One region of the Paraburkholderia sp. BL6669N2 genome, then DNA from elsewhere that is predicted to be linked to it. Evidence: riboswitches for the same ligand, from Rfam matches in the RefSeq annotation. Region 1 holds a riboswitch; the other holds the start of a gene.
The links. Region 1 has a riboswitch for manganese ahead of B0G80_RS03425 (TMEM165/GDT1 family protein). Riboswitches for the same ligand answer to the same signal wherever they lie in the genome.
Positions count from the first base shown of each region.

Region 2: another riboswitch for manganese. It lies ahead of B0G80_RS15570 (sodium:calcium antiporter); the one in region 1 lies ahead of B0G80_RS03425 (TMEM165/GDT1 family protein).

Region 1 is NZ_QUNA01000001.1:768,463-775,939, reverse strand. It holds gene B0G80_RS03445 (hypothetical protein) at 1-2,574, shown strand, start outside; partial or broken gene B0G80_RS03440 (helix-turn-helix domain-containing protein) at 2,659-3,206, opposite strand; gene B0G80_RS03435 (GFA family protein) at 3,461-3,865, shown strand; gene B0G80_RS03430 (low affinity iron permease family protein) at 4,177-4,650, shown strand; gene B0G80_RS03425 (TMEM165/GDT1 family protein) at 4,829-5,419, opposite strand; yybP-ykoY riboswitch at 5,425-5,611, opposite strand; gene B0G80_RS03420 (hypothetical protein) at 5,763-6,500, opposite strand; gene B0G80_RS45660 (hypothetical protein) at 6,621-6,971, opposite strand; gene B0G80_RS03415 (DUF1571 domain-containing protein) at 7,051-7,477, shown strand, end outside.
Region 2 is NZ_QUNA01000001.1:3,404,194-3,411,670, reverse strand. It holds gene B0G80_RS15595 (oxidoreductase) at 1-859, opposite strand, end outside; gene B0G80_RS15590 (UvrD-helicase domain-containing protein) at 1,169-3,259, shown strand; gene B0G80_RS15585 (cytochrome c5 family protein) at 3,381-4,283, opposite strand; tRNA gene B0G80_RS15580 (tRNA-Arg) at 4,558-4,633, shown strand; gene B0G80_RS15575 (porin family protein) at 4,986-5,549, shown strand; yybP-ykoY riboswitch at 5,645-5,821, shown strand; gene B0G80_RS15570 (sodium:calcium antiporter) at 5,918-6,928, shown strand; gene B0G80_RS15565 (HAD family phosphatase) at 6,998-7,477, opposite strand, start outside.

The sequences.
Region 1 (7,477 bases):
ACTATTACCACGACAGAGGCCTGTGGCAATAGTGTCCAGGACACTTGCACAATCACCGGGCAGTACTCCACTCCCGGCACAAATGGCCAGAGAACGCTCCTGAGCGACTCGTGGACGTCTACGGACGGTAGTCACGGCACGGACACGTACACTTCCGCAAATAACTTCACTAGCACTATTGTCAATCTCGACAAAAGTAGTGCGTTCATTCAGGACACGCAGGGTCAAATCACCGAGAGCTTTAGCGACTCGAATGGGAAGCTGGAAGGCAGGTCGTTCTACAACTCACAGGGAGAACAGACCGAGTATCAGACGTGGAACACATCTGGCCAGATGACCCAAGACCAGCTGATAAATGCATCCACTGGAAACGAGTCTGAAGCGATAGACTACTCAAATGGTATCGAGACCGACCAAATCAACTACAGCACACTGTATGGCGTTGAGGTCTCTGACTACCAGTTCAATAGCTCGGGAAAGGAAACCGACGAGCAAGTCTTTGTTGGCACAACGACCAACAATTACGAAACTAACCAGTACAATTTCAGCACGACCAATGGCGCGGAGACGTCAAACGTCATCTTCAATTCGGCTAACCAGGTGAGTGAAGAACAGGTGTTTGCGGGTACGGCGACCGGCAACTACGAGACCGACCAGATCAACTTCAGCACGCTTTATGGCGTGGAGACGTCGGATTACCAGTTCAATTCGGCCGGCAAAGAGACCGATGGCATCTATTTCACCGGGAGGGCGAGCAATAACTACGAAACCAACCAGGTCAACTACAGCACGGCAAACGGCGCCGAGACTTCGAACTACCAGTTCAACTCATCGGGCAAGGAAACCGACGACCAGGTATTCGCCGGAGCGGCTACCGGCAATTACATGACCAACCAGTACAACTTTAGCCTTTCCAACGGTGCGGTCACTTCGAACTACCAGTACAACTCGTCGGGCAAGGAGACAGACGAGCAGGACTACGCTGGCACGACAAGCAACAACTACGAGACCAACCAGTACAACTTCAGCCTCTCCAACGGTGCCGTGGTCTCGAACTACCAGTTCAATGCCTCTGGTCAGGAAACGGGTCTCCAGGAATATGCCGGCACCACGTCCAACAACTATCAGACCGACCAGATCAGCTTCAGCACGTTGAACGGCCTCGAGACGACCGACTTCCAGTACAACGCGGCAGGCAAGGAAACGGACGGGATCTACTTTAGTGGGACCACTGGCAACAACTACGAGACCAACCAGGTCAACTACAGCACCGCAAATAGTGCTGAAACGTCGAACGTCGTGTTCAATTCATCGGGTCAGGAGACCCAGTTCCAGCAGTATGCGGGCACGACAAGCAATAACTACATGACGGAGATGGCGACGTTCACCCCGAGTGCGACGTATGCCAACGCGATTTACCAGTACAACTCGGCTGGCAAGGAGACGCAGCAGGACACGTTCAATTCCACGAGCGGGCAGGAGTCGAGTGCGATGTACTTCAACACGTCCACCGGGCTGGAGTCGCAGTACGACCAGTTCGGCTCGTCGGGTTCGTACGCCAGCCAGGTGTCCCTGTTCAACACGGCCGGCAAGGAAACGGAGACTGAGGCGTTCAACTCCGTCACGGGCGCGGTCAACATGCTCTCCCTCTTCGACGGCGTGGACCCTTACGCTACTGAGGAGCTGATATCTACGGGCGGCAGCTACTTCTCGCAGATCGACTACTTCAATGCTTCGACGGGCGTGCAGACGTCTGGTGCGATATTTAACACGACGACCGGCGCCGAGACCGAGTACTTCAGTTCGGGGTCGTGGTACATGGGTGGGTCGGGCAGCAACGACTCGTACGACACCGGGTACGACGACGACTACGATATGGACGACGACGATTCGTGGTTCGATGACGACCCGATCGTGCTCAACCTGAATGGCGGTGCGGTGCAGACCACCGCGCTTGCGAGCTCGCCCGCGACCTTCGACTTGCTCAGCAATGGGCAGCCGGTGCAGACGGGCTGGGGTACAGCCGGCGAGGGCTACCTCGTCTATGACCCGAATGACCCGGATAACACGACGGCCGTCACGCAGGGCAGCCAGCTCGTGGCCGGTATGGATGCACTCAATACGCTGGCCCAGCAGGTCGATGGCGAGGGCGGCAGCGCACTGACCGCGTCCGATGCATTGTGGAGCGATCTGAAGGTCTGGGTCGATACGACCGGGAGAGGGCGGTTCCAGAGTGGCCAGCTTTATAGCCTGGGCCAGTTGGGGATCACGTCGCTGGAGCTGCAGGGCACGGTGGTGAACCGGAACGACAATGGTAACCAGATCGTTGTACAAGGCTCGTTTGGCTTTGCAAACGGTATGACCGGCCAGATGGCAGGAGTAAATCTGGCGTACAACGGCGCCGGCATGTCCGGGCTGACTGCGGATCAATCTGCCGCCGCGAGCGACGACGTCTGTGTGAGCCCGCTCGTGGCGGCGATGGCGGCGTATGCGGTTCCCGCTTCTGCTTCAGCGAATCTGGCCGGCGTGCTTCAGCCCAACGTCAGCGCCATGTTCGCAACGTCCGCGCACTGACGTAGCGAACGCTAGCCAGCTGTCCAGCCTGAGCTAGTGTTCCGTTCCGCTGAATCGCGAACAAAGTCTGTGTAGCTTTTCGAGGATGGCCTGACACTGGCTCTTCTCGTCCACGCACAAGACCAAGGCATTCTCGGGCGGGCTCAGGTACAGGCCGACCACATCGCGCAGTTTCTCGATGAAGAATTGATCGGTCGAGAGCTTGAAGCTTTCGCTGCGATGCGGTTGCACGCCGAGCAGCTTGAAGTAACGATGCACACTCGTCGGCGAGATAGCCGTTTCGGCGGCGATCGTGCGTACGCTCCAGTGCGTGGAGCCATCCGCCGGCTTTGTGTGCAGGGTCTTGTGAATCAGTTGAGCCAGCCGCTCACCGTCAATCGTGCGCGGCTTGCCGGGACGTACTTCGTCATACAGGCCGTTGATGCGATGCTCCAGGAACCGGATACGCCACTTGCCCACCGTGGCGCGCGTGAGCTGAAGACGCTGGTGGGTTCACCAGCAGCAGCCGCCAGCACGATGCGCGCACGCGTGACCAGCGCCGCCGAAATCGAGCGCGAACGCGCTATCGAAGTCAGTTGCGAGCGCTCATCTTCACTCAACACCAGTTCGGCCTTCGGTCGTCCCATGGGCATGCTGGTATCTCCCGTTCCGTCGATACCAACATGCTACGGGAACATAGATTAGTTAACAACAGAACAGAACACTAGCAGGCGGTTGCCACGCGGCGGGTCTAGCGGCGACCGGCATACCGTTTGCTCGATTAAAAAACGTTCAGCCGCACGTCCGAACCAAGCGCGCGCATCGGGCGCGAACATTCCAAAGAAGAGAAGAGAGCGACAAGTAAAGGATGGCGCACGGCACTCGGACTCCGAAGGAGGGCGTAGTGATGACGCAGAGTGAATCAGTCGAACAAACCGGCGGATGTGCATGCGGCGCGGTGCGGTTTCGCGTCACCGCGCGCCCTCGGCGAGTGTCGATATGTCACTGCATGACATGTCGGCGAATACATGGCAACGTGTTTGGCGGATACGCCATGTTCGAACGAGGCGCTGTGGAGTTGTCCGGTTCTACACAGGCGTGGCAGAGTTCGCCCGGGGCGCGAAGGCATTTTTGCCCGACATGCGGGTCGGTCGCTTTCATGGAAAGCAACGACAGCGACGAACTGGATCTTCCGCTTGGAGCCTTTGACCGTGTGGGCCTGTATGAGCCGAGCTATGAGCTTTGGTGTTGCCACAAAGAGCCTTGGCTGCCCGTCGGGGTGCGTGCCGAATATAGCGAAGGCAGAGCATGACGCTCGCACGAAAGCGATAAGGGCAGAGTGATAGTTTTGCGGCGTGGACGCTACGGTCGTCGGCGTCGGCGGGTGTCTAACTCAATGTGCTCGCTTTGATTAGCCGTCAGGTAATCCCTCCGTTATGGGCATTTGAGAGTTGCTGTCGCCGGGTAAGAACTACAAGGTCGGTTGCCAAAGCGCGATCCGCACGGCTGCAGATGAAACCAGGCGATTAATGCCGACGGGCATCTCTATCGCCGCAAAACGATTCAACCAAAAGCGGCATGAAGTTTGCGGAGGGAAGACACGCCAACCTTCTGGAGCCGCTCATGACTACACAACCTGGCGCGCCTTCGCCCACGGACGAACTCGACACCGTTCCCGACACCTCGAGCCCCGCCTATGCCGGCCGTCATCCCTTAACGCGCGTGTTCGACCGCTTTGCAAGCCTCGTCACGCGATGGGCCGGCTCACCCGCGGCGTTCTGCCTTGCCGTGCTGACAGTCGTCGCCTGGGTCGTGACCGGCCCCATCTTCCACTACTCGGACGGATGGCAACTGGTCATCAACACCGGCACCACCATCATCACCTTTCTGATGGTATTTCTGATTCAGCAGAGTCAGAACAAGGACAGCGTCGCGTTGCATCTGAAGCTGAATGAACTGCTGTCCTCGCATCGGGCAGCGAACAACAATCTGATCGGGATCGAGGACGCGTCCGAGGAAGAAATCCGAAGACTTGCGGCAGCTTACCTACGTTTGTCGACTCAGTCCGCTGGCGATGCTCAGAACAAGGGCCGCTGAGTGCGACCCACGCACTGACTGTCTACCCATCGCCGGATACAAGCACGCTTGCCATTACCAAGTTCGAAACCGTGCGCGCCGTTTTTTTCGAAGGCAAACGCCACGCCGAGATACTTCGGCAATGCATCCTTCGCGCTTTGTCGCACGCGCGCCGCACGCGTATCAAACAACCTTCGAACTAGAACAGCGGGTGCTCATGCGGATACAGCGCCGTCCTGAGAGCAAAGCCGCCCAGGACTACGAAGATGATGGCCGCCAGAATGTGGACCGCTTTGGTCGGCAGGCGATCAGCGAACTTATGGCCCAGGTAGATGACGGGCACGTTGGCCAGCATCATGCCGAGCGTGGTGCCGGCGACCACCCCGAAGAATTCGTGAAATCGAGCGGCCAGAGCGATCGTGACAACCTGCGTCTTATCACCCATTTCAGCGAGAAAGAACGTTAGCGCCGTGGTGCTGAACACGCCCATCGGATGCGTGGTCGACACCGCCTCGGCACCGTCGAGTTTGTCTGGAATCAGAATCCAGACGGCCATGACGGCAAACGATGCGACGACTGCCCAGTTCAGGATCGAGGGACTCAGAACACTGGCAAGCCATGCGCCCAATGCGCCGGACGCGGCATGATTGATGAGGGTTGCGACAAAGACGCCAAGAATGATCGGAATGGGCTTGCGATATCTGGCGGCCAGCACCAGAGACAACAGTTGTGTCTTGTCGCCGATTTCGGCTAGACCGACCACGCTGGTCGAAACGAGGAACGATTGCATAGGTTGTGGGCCGGGCCGCGCAGTCAGTACGCGATGACACGCATTCCGGCGACCCGGTCAGGTCGGAATGCGAGTCACCGGTCTTGCCAGGCATAGTGCTGTGCGCGCCATGGCGGTCTGTCGACCACCAAGTATGTTGACGGGCACCCTCGAGCATTGCGGTCGAGGCGGCTACTCCCCAATGAGAGGGGCGATTCTACAGTGTCTCGGTCGAGTAAGGCAAATCGTCGGCTTTCCGAATTCCTGCATGAATATCACACCGGAGATGCGCTCGCGCGCTTCATCGAGATCGGCGGACTCGCTAAACGGAGACTTGAGCATGACTAACCGGCCAGGCGGCATCTCACATCATGCCGCCCATGCTTCCAAGGCCGCCGACTCCGGCTCCGCCCGTGCCGCTATTCGGCGCTGCCATTAACGGATGTGCCGCCCCCGCCGACGTCATCAATGCGACGGCGGCGGTGTCCGGTTCGCCATTCGCGTCGATGACGCCGCGCGCGAGGAGTGCTTCGAGGTCGCTGTCCTCGCCCGGTTGACCGGCAGTGAAGGCGGTGGTCAGGAAACTGGGCGTGGATAGCGCCACACCGTACGTCTGCCGCAGATTCTGAACGACCGCGGCCTGCGCAGTCAGGACGTCGGTCTGATTCGCCAGCACCTGTTGGAACTGTGAGTTCACCGGGAAACCGGCTGTCAGCCCGCTTTCATTCGTGCCGAGTTGCGCCGCCAGATACGACACCAGCAGATCCGTCTCCGGCGTGACGTTGTACGTGCCGCCGGCGAACGCAACGGAATGCAGCATCGTCACGCCTGAAGTCGCGGCGATCATGCATGGCATGACGGCGCCGAGCGTCGCGTGAAAGTTGCCGTTCGCATCCGCCGCGACCGACATCGAGCCTCGCGCGCAGTCGATCTTGATCGTCGCGTTCGCCAGCGCTTTACCCGTTGCCGCCGTGCCGCCGATCGAAACCATCGAGGTGCCGCTTCCACCACCTCCGCCTCCGCAGCCCGCGAGCCACGCGACGGATGCCGTCAGTAGCGCTGCGCCGACAGGCCGAACGATTTGCTGCTGTCGAATGTTCATTGATGTCTGCCGGTGATTCGGACATGCTGTCTAAACGATCCGGCGCCACCGCCTATTCCATCTTTCGCGCAACCCTTTACGTCACACGATTGGAATAGCGCGGCGGCGCGAGCCGTTTATTCAGGTTATCGACGCCGCGTCATTCGAGTCCGGCATCAGGGCAGGGCCACCCATTGCGACCGACGCATGCAACATGCTCGGGCAACCCTTCAAACGCCGGTCAATCAGCACGGATCGAACCATGACGTTTTGCGGATCTGGCATTTCCGATAACCCGGTACGCGGGCGCATTCGGCCTGCTGCGGGATGGCCCGCAATCGCGCGGCTGTTGCTGTACGTGCTCGCATTGACCTGCCTGGCTGTCTCGATGGGCGCGTTTGCGCAACCGGCCAGCGCGACGGCGCCGGCTTTGGCCGCCACATCGGCGGGATGCGTGGATGCCGGCGCGTCGCGTACCGTGGATGCGGACATCGACGAGTTCCGCTGTCTTCCGGCTCGCGAACAGGCGGCGTCGTTGCGCACGCGGATCGAAAACCACTCGATACTGACTTTGACCGACGATCAGATCCTTGCCTTGATGGACGCGATGAAGCCAGACGCCTTCGTCGAGTACGCGAAGACCATGATTCCCGACGACGCCTACGAATACAGCATGTTCCGGCAGGAGCGCGTCTCAGGAAGATGGCCGGAGCGGCCCGATCACATGGTGATCCGATATCAGGACAGCCCGCGAAGAGTCTACGCAAAATGGCTGCCCGGCGGCGCCCATGCGGGACAGGAGATCGTCTACGACGAAACCACGGACCCCGACAGCATCGTCGGCCATCTTGGCGGCCGGCTGCATGTCGTGTCGGGCAAAGTCGCCGTCGACGGTCCATTCGCGCACGCGCAGTCCCGCCATAGCGTCCGGGATCTGGGCTTGCAGTTCATCGCCCGCACCGTCGAGCACGATGCGCGCAGTTTTCGTGAAGAGGGGC
Region 2 (7,477 bases), 2.6 Mb from region 1:
CCTGATCGCCTTCCACGACGCGCACTACACCCGGGGCGTTGCCGGCGCCGAAGCCGTCGTCGCCCGGACGCAGGCCCGCCTTCAACTGATCTTCCTGCGTGTCGAGCCCGTATTTCATATAGCTGCCGCGTGTGCCGTGGAGGGTGAAGCGCGGCGCGACCAGCGCCGTCAGCGCGCTCGCGTGCAGCACCACTTCGAATTCACCGTAGCCGAGCTGGATGTGCACGTAGTCGGGCGCGCCGGCGTCGTCACGATGTGCGCGCACCGTTGCCGACACGGTTTGCGGCGTGCCGAACAGCGCCAGCGCCTGGTCGATCAGATGCGGTCCGAGGTCCAGCAGCAAGCCGCCGCCTCGCGACGCTTCCTCGCGCCAGCGCTGGCGCACCTCCGGCCGGAAACGGTCGAAGTGCGATTCGTATTGCGTGATCCGTCCCAACTCGCCGCTCGCCAGCAGATCGCGCACGGTCAGAAAATCGCCGTCCCAGCGACGGTTGTGAAACGGCATGAAGAGTTTGCCTCGGGCGAGCGCGATGTTGGCCAGCGTGTGCGCGTCGGCGGCGTTCAACGTGACCGGTTTGTCCACCACCACGTGCTTGCCCGCTTCCAGCGTGCGGCGTGCCAGGTCGAAGTGCGTGTCGTTCGGCGTGGCGATCACGATGCAGTCGAGTTCATCCAGCGCCAGCAGCGCGTCGAGGTCGGCCACCACCTTCGTGTGCGGATAGTCGGCGAGCGCGCACTCGGGCTGGCTCGTGGCAATGGCCGCGACGCTCGCGCGGCCGCAGTGCTCGATCACCGGCGCATGAAAGGTCGCGCCGGCGAAACCGTAACCCATCAATCCAATCTTCAGCGATGCGGACATGCGTGTCTTCCTGCAAAAACGGCGCGCCGCTTTGCCACCGCGGCGACGGCGCGCAACACCGCAATTGTGGCATGTCCTGGAGGTGGACCGTCAGCGTCGTCGTGAGCGTTTGTCGCCGCTATCCGTCAACACAATCGTGTTAACATCGCTCCTCTCGCGCGAACCGCAGCGGGCCGGAATACCGGCGCACCGCGCGGGGCGCCCGTTCCAGCTGCCGGGGCTGCGCAGCATGCCCCCGGGCCTCCGGCCGGCGAATATGCTGCCACGCCCTCAACCGCTGCTTTCAACCGCAACACCCATCCACTGACGATGTCCGCAGGCCTGAACCCCGCTCAAAATGAAGCGGTCCGTTATCTCGACGGTCCGTGTCTCGTGCTCGCCGGCGCAGGTAGCGGCAAAACGCGCGTGATCACGCAGAAGATCGCGCACCTGATCGAGGCCAAGGGCTTCGAGCCGCGCCACATCGCCGCCGTCACGTTCACGAACAAGGCCGCGCTGGAAATGCGCGAGCGCGTGGGCAAGCTGCTCGAAGGCAAGACGCTGACCACGCCCGGCAAGGAAGGCCGCAAAGTGCCCGTCAACCAGTTGACGGTCTGCACCTTCCACTCGCTCGGCGTGCAGATTCTGCGGCAGGAAGCGGAGCACGTCGGCCTGAAGCCACAGTTCTCGATCATGGATTCCGACGACTGCTTCGGCATGATCCAGGAGCAGGTCGGCTCAACGGACAAGGGCTTCATCCGCAAGATCCAGTCGATCATTTCGTTGTGGAAGAACGGCATGATCATGCCGGAGCAGGCGATCGCGATCGCCGCCAACGAGGATGAACATCAGGCCGCGATCGTCTACCGCAATTACGTGGCGACGCTGCACGCGTATCAGGCAGTCGATTTCGACGACCTCATCCGTCTGCCAGCCGAACTCTTCGAAAAGAACGAGCAGGTGCGTGACCGCTGGCAGAACAAGCTGCGCTATCTGCTGATCGACGAGTATCAGGACACCAACGCCTGCCAGTACGAACTGGTGAAGCTGCTGGCCGGCAAGCGCGCGGCGTTCACGGCAGTGGGCGACGACGATCAGGCGATCTACGGCTGGCGCGGCGCGACGCTCGAAAATCTCGGCCAGCTGAGCAAGGATTTTCCGAAGCTGCATCTCATCAAGCTGGAGCAGAACTACCGCTCGACGGTCCGCATTCTGACCGCCGCGAACAACGTGATCGCGAACAATCCGAAGCTGTTCGAAAAGAAGTTATGGTCCGAACACGGCATGGGCGACACGATCACCGTCACGCCATGCAACGACGAAGAGCACGAGGCCGAGTCCGTGGTGTTCCGCCTGTCGGCGCACAAGTTCGAGCGGCGCGCGAATTTCCGCGACTACGCGATCCTGTATCGCGGCAATTTTCAGGCGCGCATTTTCGAGCAGGTGTTGCGGCGCGAGCGGATTCCGTACGTGTTGTCCGGTGGCCAATCTTTCTTCGACAAGGCCGAGATCAAGGACATCTGCGCGTATCTGCGTCTGATCGCCAACGCGAACGACGACCCTGCGTTCATCCGCGCGATCACGACGCCGCGACGCGGCGTCGGCAATACGACGCTCGAGGCGCTTGGCTCGTTTGCGGGCCAAGCCAAAGTGTCGCTGTTCGAGGCGGTGTACATGGGCGGCATCGAGGCGCGTCTGTCGCCGCGGCAGATCGAACCGATGCGCGTGTTCTGCGATTTCATGCAGCGTCTCACCGATCGCGCCGAGAAGGACGCCGCCGGCACGCTGCTCGACGAACTGATGGACGCGATCCACTACGAGGCCTATCTGTACGATGCGTTCGACGAACGTCAGGCGCAGTCCAAGTGGCAAAACGTGCTGGAGTTCATGGAATGGCTCAAGCGCAAGGGCACCAAGGCCGAGCCCGCGGGCGCCGCGGCCGATGAAGCCACCGGCTACGACACCGCCGACGGTCTCGGCGACACCGGCAAGAGCCTGCTCGGGCTGATCCAGACGGTCGCGCTGATGTCGATGCTCGAAGGCCGCGAGGAAGATCCCGATGCGGTGCGTTTGTCTACGGTGCATGCGTCGAAGGGCCTGGAGTATCCGCACGTGTTTCTGGTCGGCGTCGAGGAAGGCATCATGCCGCATCGCGGCGGTGCGGACGACGAGCCGATCGACGACGCGCGCATCGAAGAAGAGCGCCGACTGATGTACGTGGCGATCACGCGTGCGCAGCGCAGTCTGCATCTGAACTGGTGCAAGAAGCGCAAGCGCGCGCGAGAGACGGTGGTGTGCGAGCCGTCGCGCTTCATTCCCGAAATGCTGCTCGACGACGCCCCGCCGCCGACGCCCGAAGAAGCGCCGATGTCGCCGAAAGACCGGCTCGCGAGTTTGAAGGCGCTGTTGCAGAAGCCTTGAGTGGCGCTGAGAACCTTGAGTTCGCGTAGGCCCGTTTGCCGGCCGAGATATAAAAAAATCCCTGCAACGCGGCGACGCGGTGCAGGGATTTTTTAGTGCTGCGGCAAACGCCGCGAGCGTTTTACTTCACCGCGCTGACCATGTAGTCGACGGCGGCCTTCACATCCGCGTCGGAAGCTGTCGAGCCGCCCTTCGGCGGCATCGCGCCCTTGCCGTGCAGCGCGTAGTTATAGACCGTGTCCATCGGCTCTTTCAGCCGGGGTGCCCAGGCATCTTTGTCGCCGAACTTCGGTGCGTTCAACACGCCGGCCGCATGACAGGCCTGGCAAACCTGCTGATACAACGCCTTGCCTGCTTGTGACGCGTCGGCGCTTTGCGCGCCGCCCGCTGCCGGCGCGGCCGCTTGCGGCACGCTCGCCATGGCGGCCATCGCTGCGGCGGCCTGAGCCGCACCCGCGTCGGAAGCGCCGGCGGGCGCCACTGCCGCCGCACCGGATGCCGCAGCTGCTGCTGCGCCCGCTGCCGGCTGAGCCGGTTCAGGGAAACTGCCGCCGGAATTGTTGGCCATGTAGGCGACCGCGCGGGCGATTTCGAAATCGCTGTAGTCGTCCGGACTGGTGCCGCCGCGCGGGGGCATCGCGCCTTTGCCGGAGAGCGCCGTGTGCAAAAGCGTGTCGAAGCCCTGCGCGATGCGCGGTGCCCAGTCGGCGGTATTGGTGAATTTCGGCGCGCCTGCGGCACCCGACGCGTGACACGCGGAGCACACCGCCTTGTAGACTTCCTCGCCGGACTTGTAGACGCGCGGCGCGTTGGCGTCGCGAATGTCGACCTGGGCGAACGGCTTGATGCGGGCGGTGACCTCGGCTTCGGAGAGGGAGTCGGTGCCGGCGCCGGTGCGCGTCGAATTGTCGACGTAGATCACTAGCAGAACGATGATGACGATCGGTACCGCAAAACTGGCGATGATTGCGGCGACGAGCTGCCCGGGGGTTTTGATCGGGGCTCCGTGTGGTGCTTCGCTCATGCTTGTCTCGTCTCCGTGGGTATGTGAGCGGTACAGCGTGACGGCAACTTCTTGTTCTTTAATCAGGCACGGACGATTATAGACGGAACATTTCGGCGGCGGCGAGGGGCGCGGCGCGGTGTTCAGCAGGCGTTTACCCGCATCGCGCGGGTTGTGCGAAAGACTGCGGAGACCGCCATTCAGGCCGTCCGGTGGACGGTACGGCGGAAACCGGGTATCCTTTCGGTCTCGCTTTGGCGTCGCATCCGTTCTGGTGCCGCGCATTCGTGTTGAAGCGCCCGTAGCTCAATGGATAGAGTACTGCCCTCCGAAGGCAGGGGTTGCTGGTTCGATCCCAGCCGGGCGCACCAAAAAGAGTCGATCTCGCTCAAGGGCTTACGCAATATGCGCTAAGCCCTTTTGTTTTTTACGGTCATGTCGTGTTCAGACGACTGCCGCCTAAGCTCCCACATTCCTGCAAATAATCGTCCCTCGACGCACTGCGTACGCTCGCATGCGCTTTGCAGAACGCTTTGCAGAATTATCCTAGAAACGTCCGCTTTGTCTGTATTGAAACTAAGAATCGGACGTTTGAACGTCTTCATGCGGAAATTTCCCATTGCCCCACCCTATCCTCTTAATTAGCATGTTTTGTTCATGCAAATTGCATCGCGTGAATATCCCCGAAGCGGCATTTCGACATCGCTTCACTGATTAATAAAGGTGTCGCGATCTATCCGCGCGCCGATCGTTTTATTGCAGGTCATGTACAAAATAACCCGGCTGATTTTAACCGCATCGATCATGATGCTATCCAATCTCGTCCACGCGCAATCGGCGGCGCCTCAAACAGGTGCAAGCGAGTTTGCCGGTCCCTATGTGGGTTTCAAGTTGGGTGTGAACACTTCCGATGCTTCAGGCGTTCACAGTAAAGCATCGCACACCACGGTTTTTCCCGGTTTCATGGCGGGATATAACTTCGATGTCGACCGTTTCGTCGCAGGCGCCGAAGTTTTTGCCGATCTGCATCATGGCTCGACAACCTATAAAGACGGCGGAATCGATGCGAAATTCGGCATGCCGTTCAATCAGTTCATGCCATATGTCCGTATTGGATTGACAACGGATTGGCCGAACATCCGCCCTCACTGGGGTTTAGGCGTCGAATATAAATTCGCTAAACACGTGAGCGCGGTGGGCGAATGGACAACCGACACCAGCAACCACGACGGCACCCGAAGAACGAATAACAGCTTCACCATCGGTGTGCAATATCACTTCAACTAACGTGCTGGATTCGCAACTGCGCGACTAACCGATCGGACTCGAACAACCGCCTTCCCCGCAACAAGGTTGTTGAAAGCGCCCGCTGCCGTTAGAATCCCCCGGTCACTGGGGAGTAGCCTTCCTTCATGCCTTTGAAGGAGAGCGCGTCAACATACTTGGCCTGCGGGTCATGGCGCGTTCGACCGGGTCGGTTTGGCGAGACCATTGACGCACTGCCTCGTTCTGGTCGGACGGGCGGCGGTGCGTCATTGGTTTGTCATCTACGTCCGACCGCGGAGTTGCCCTGTGAAAAATCGTCGCATCCAGCAAGTCTCCCCTCTCGTCCGTCCGCCGCGCCTCTGCTTCTGCCTGTCCGCGGAGCGCCGCGCATGACCGGTCTCCTGTTCGAACTTGCCATCATGCTGGTCGTCATTCTGGTGGCGGCCGAGCTCTTCACCAATGCACTCGAGCATCTGGGCGAACGCCTCAAGATTTCCGAAGGCGTGACGGGTTCACTATTCGCCGCCGTCGGCACGGCGTTGCCCGAGACGCTCGTACCGCTGCTCGCGATCGCCGGCGGCACGACCGATAACGTGGTCAACCAGGAAATCGGCGTCGGCGCGATTCTCGGTGCGCCGCTGATGCTCTCCACCCTCTCCACCTTCCTCATGACGCTCGCGATTGTCGGCTCGCGCGGCGCGCGCGGCTGGGTCGCGCCGGAGCGTACGGGTTTCACGCGCGACCTCAACTATTTCCTGTGTGCGTTCTTGCTGGCCGCCGCGGCGATGTACGTGCCGCATGAGCAAATGATCGTACGCGCGCTCTTCAGCGTGGCGCTGGTCGGCGTGTACGTCACCTATGTGGTGATGACCTTCCGTGCATCGAATGATCTGGTCGATGCCGGCCACGGCACTGAAGCGCCGGGCAAGATGCTGATCTCGCGCCTCGGCGTGCCGACCAACCTCGCGACCATCGTGGTGCAACTGGCGCTCGCCGTCGCGTTGCTGGTGTGGGGCGCGGAAGGCTTCATCCATGGTGTGCGCGGCGTCTCGCAGGCGCTCGGCGTGTCGCCGTTGCTGCTCTCTCTGCTGATCATTCCGATCGCGACCGAGCTGCCCGAGAAGGTCAACAGCATTCTCTGGATTCGCCGCGGCAAGGACACGCTGGCCTTCGGCAACATCACCGGTGCGATGGTGTTTCAGGGCACCTTGCTGCCTGCGATCGGTATCCTGCTGACGCCGTGGGTGCCGCGTATCGAAGTGGTGACCGGCATCGTGATCACGCTCGCCGCCGCTGCGTGGCTGCGGATCAATGTGCGTGAGCGCGGCGTGCCGGTGTGGGCGTTACTGGTTTGCGGCGTGCTCTATGCCACGTATCTGGCGATCACGCTGAGCCGCTAGACGAGCCGCCGGCGACAGGTGAATCAGTCGCAGAAGGCCGCTCGCCCGACGGCCTTCTGAGTTTCAGGTTCAGTTCGGCCGGGCCGTTGTCGGCGCTGCGGTCGCTGGCGCGCCGTCCGGCTTGAACACGACTCTCCAGTCATCTTTCATATCGACGACAAGCCAGCCTTTCGCGCCGGCGTCGTCCAGACCTTTGTCGAGTTTGCCGCTCTTCGCCGTGCGATCGTATGCGTATTCGCGTTCCGCGTCCGTGTGATGCACGAGCGCGGCGAGGCGCGGGCCATCGCCTGCCGAGGTCCATTCGAGCATTGGCCCGTCGCCATCCGCGTTACCGAACGCGATCACCGGACGTCTGCCGATCACGCGCTCGATGGCGAGCGGTTTGGCCGAGCCGTCGACCAGCGTGTCGACTTGTGCGAGGCGCGTCAGCGAGACCGCACCGTTGCTCTGGCCATACCGATACTTAACGGTGCTGCCGATCAGCTGCTCGGGCGGAATGCCGTACATGCGTTGGGCGACGTCGCGGGCGAACTCGGCGTCGCCGCCCGT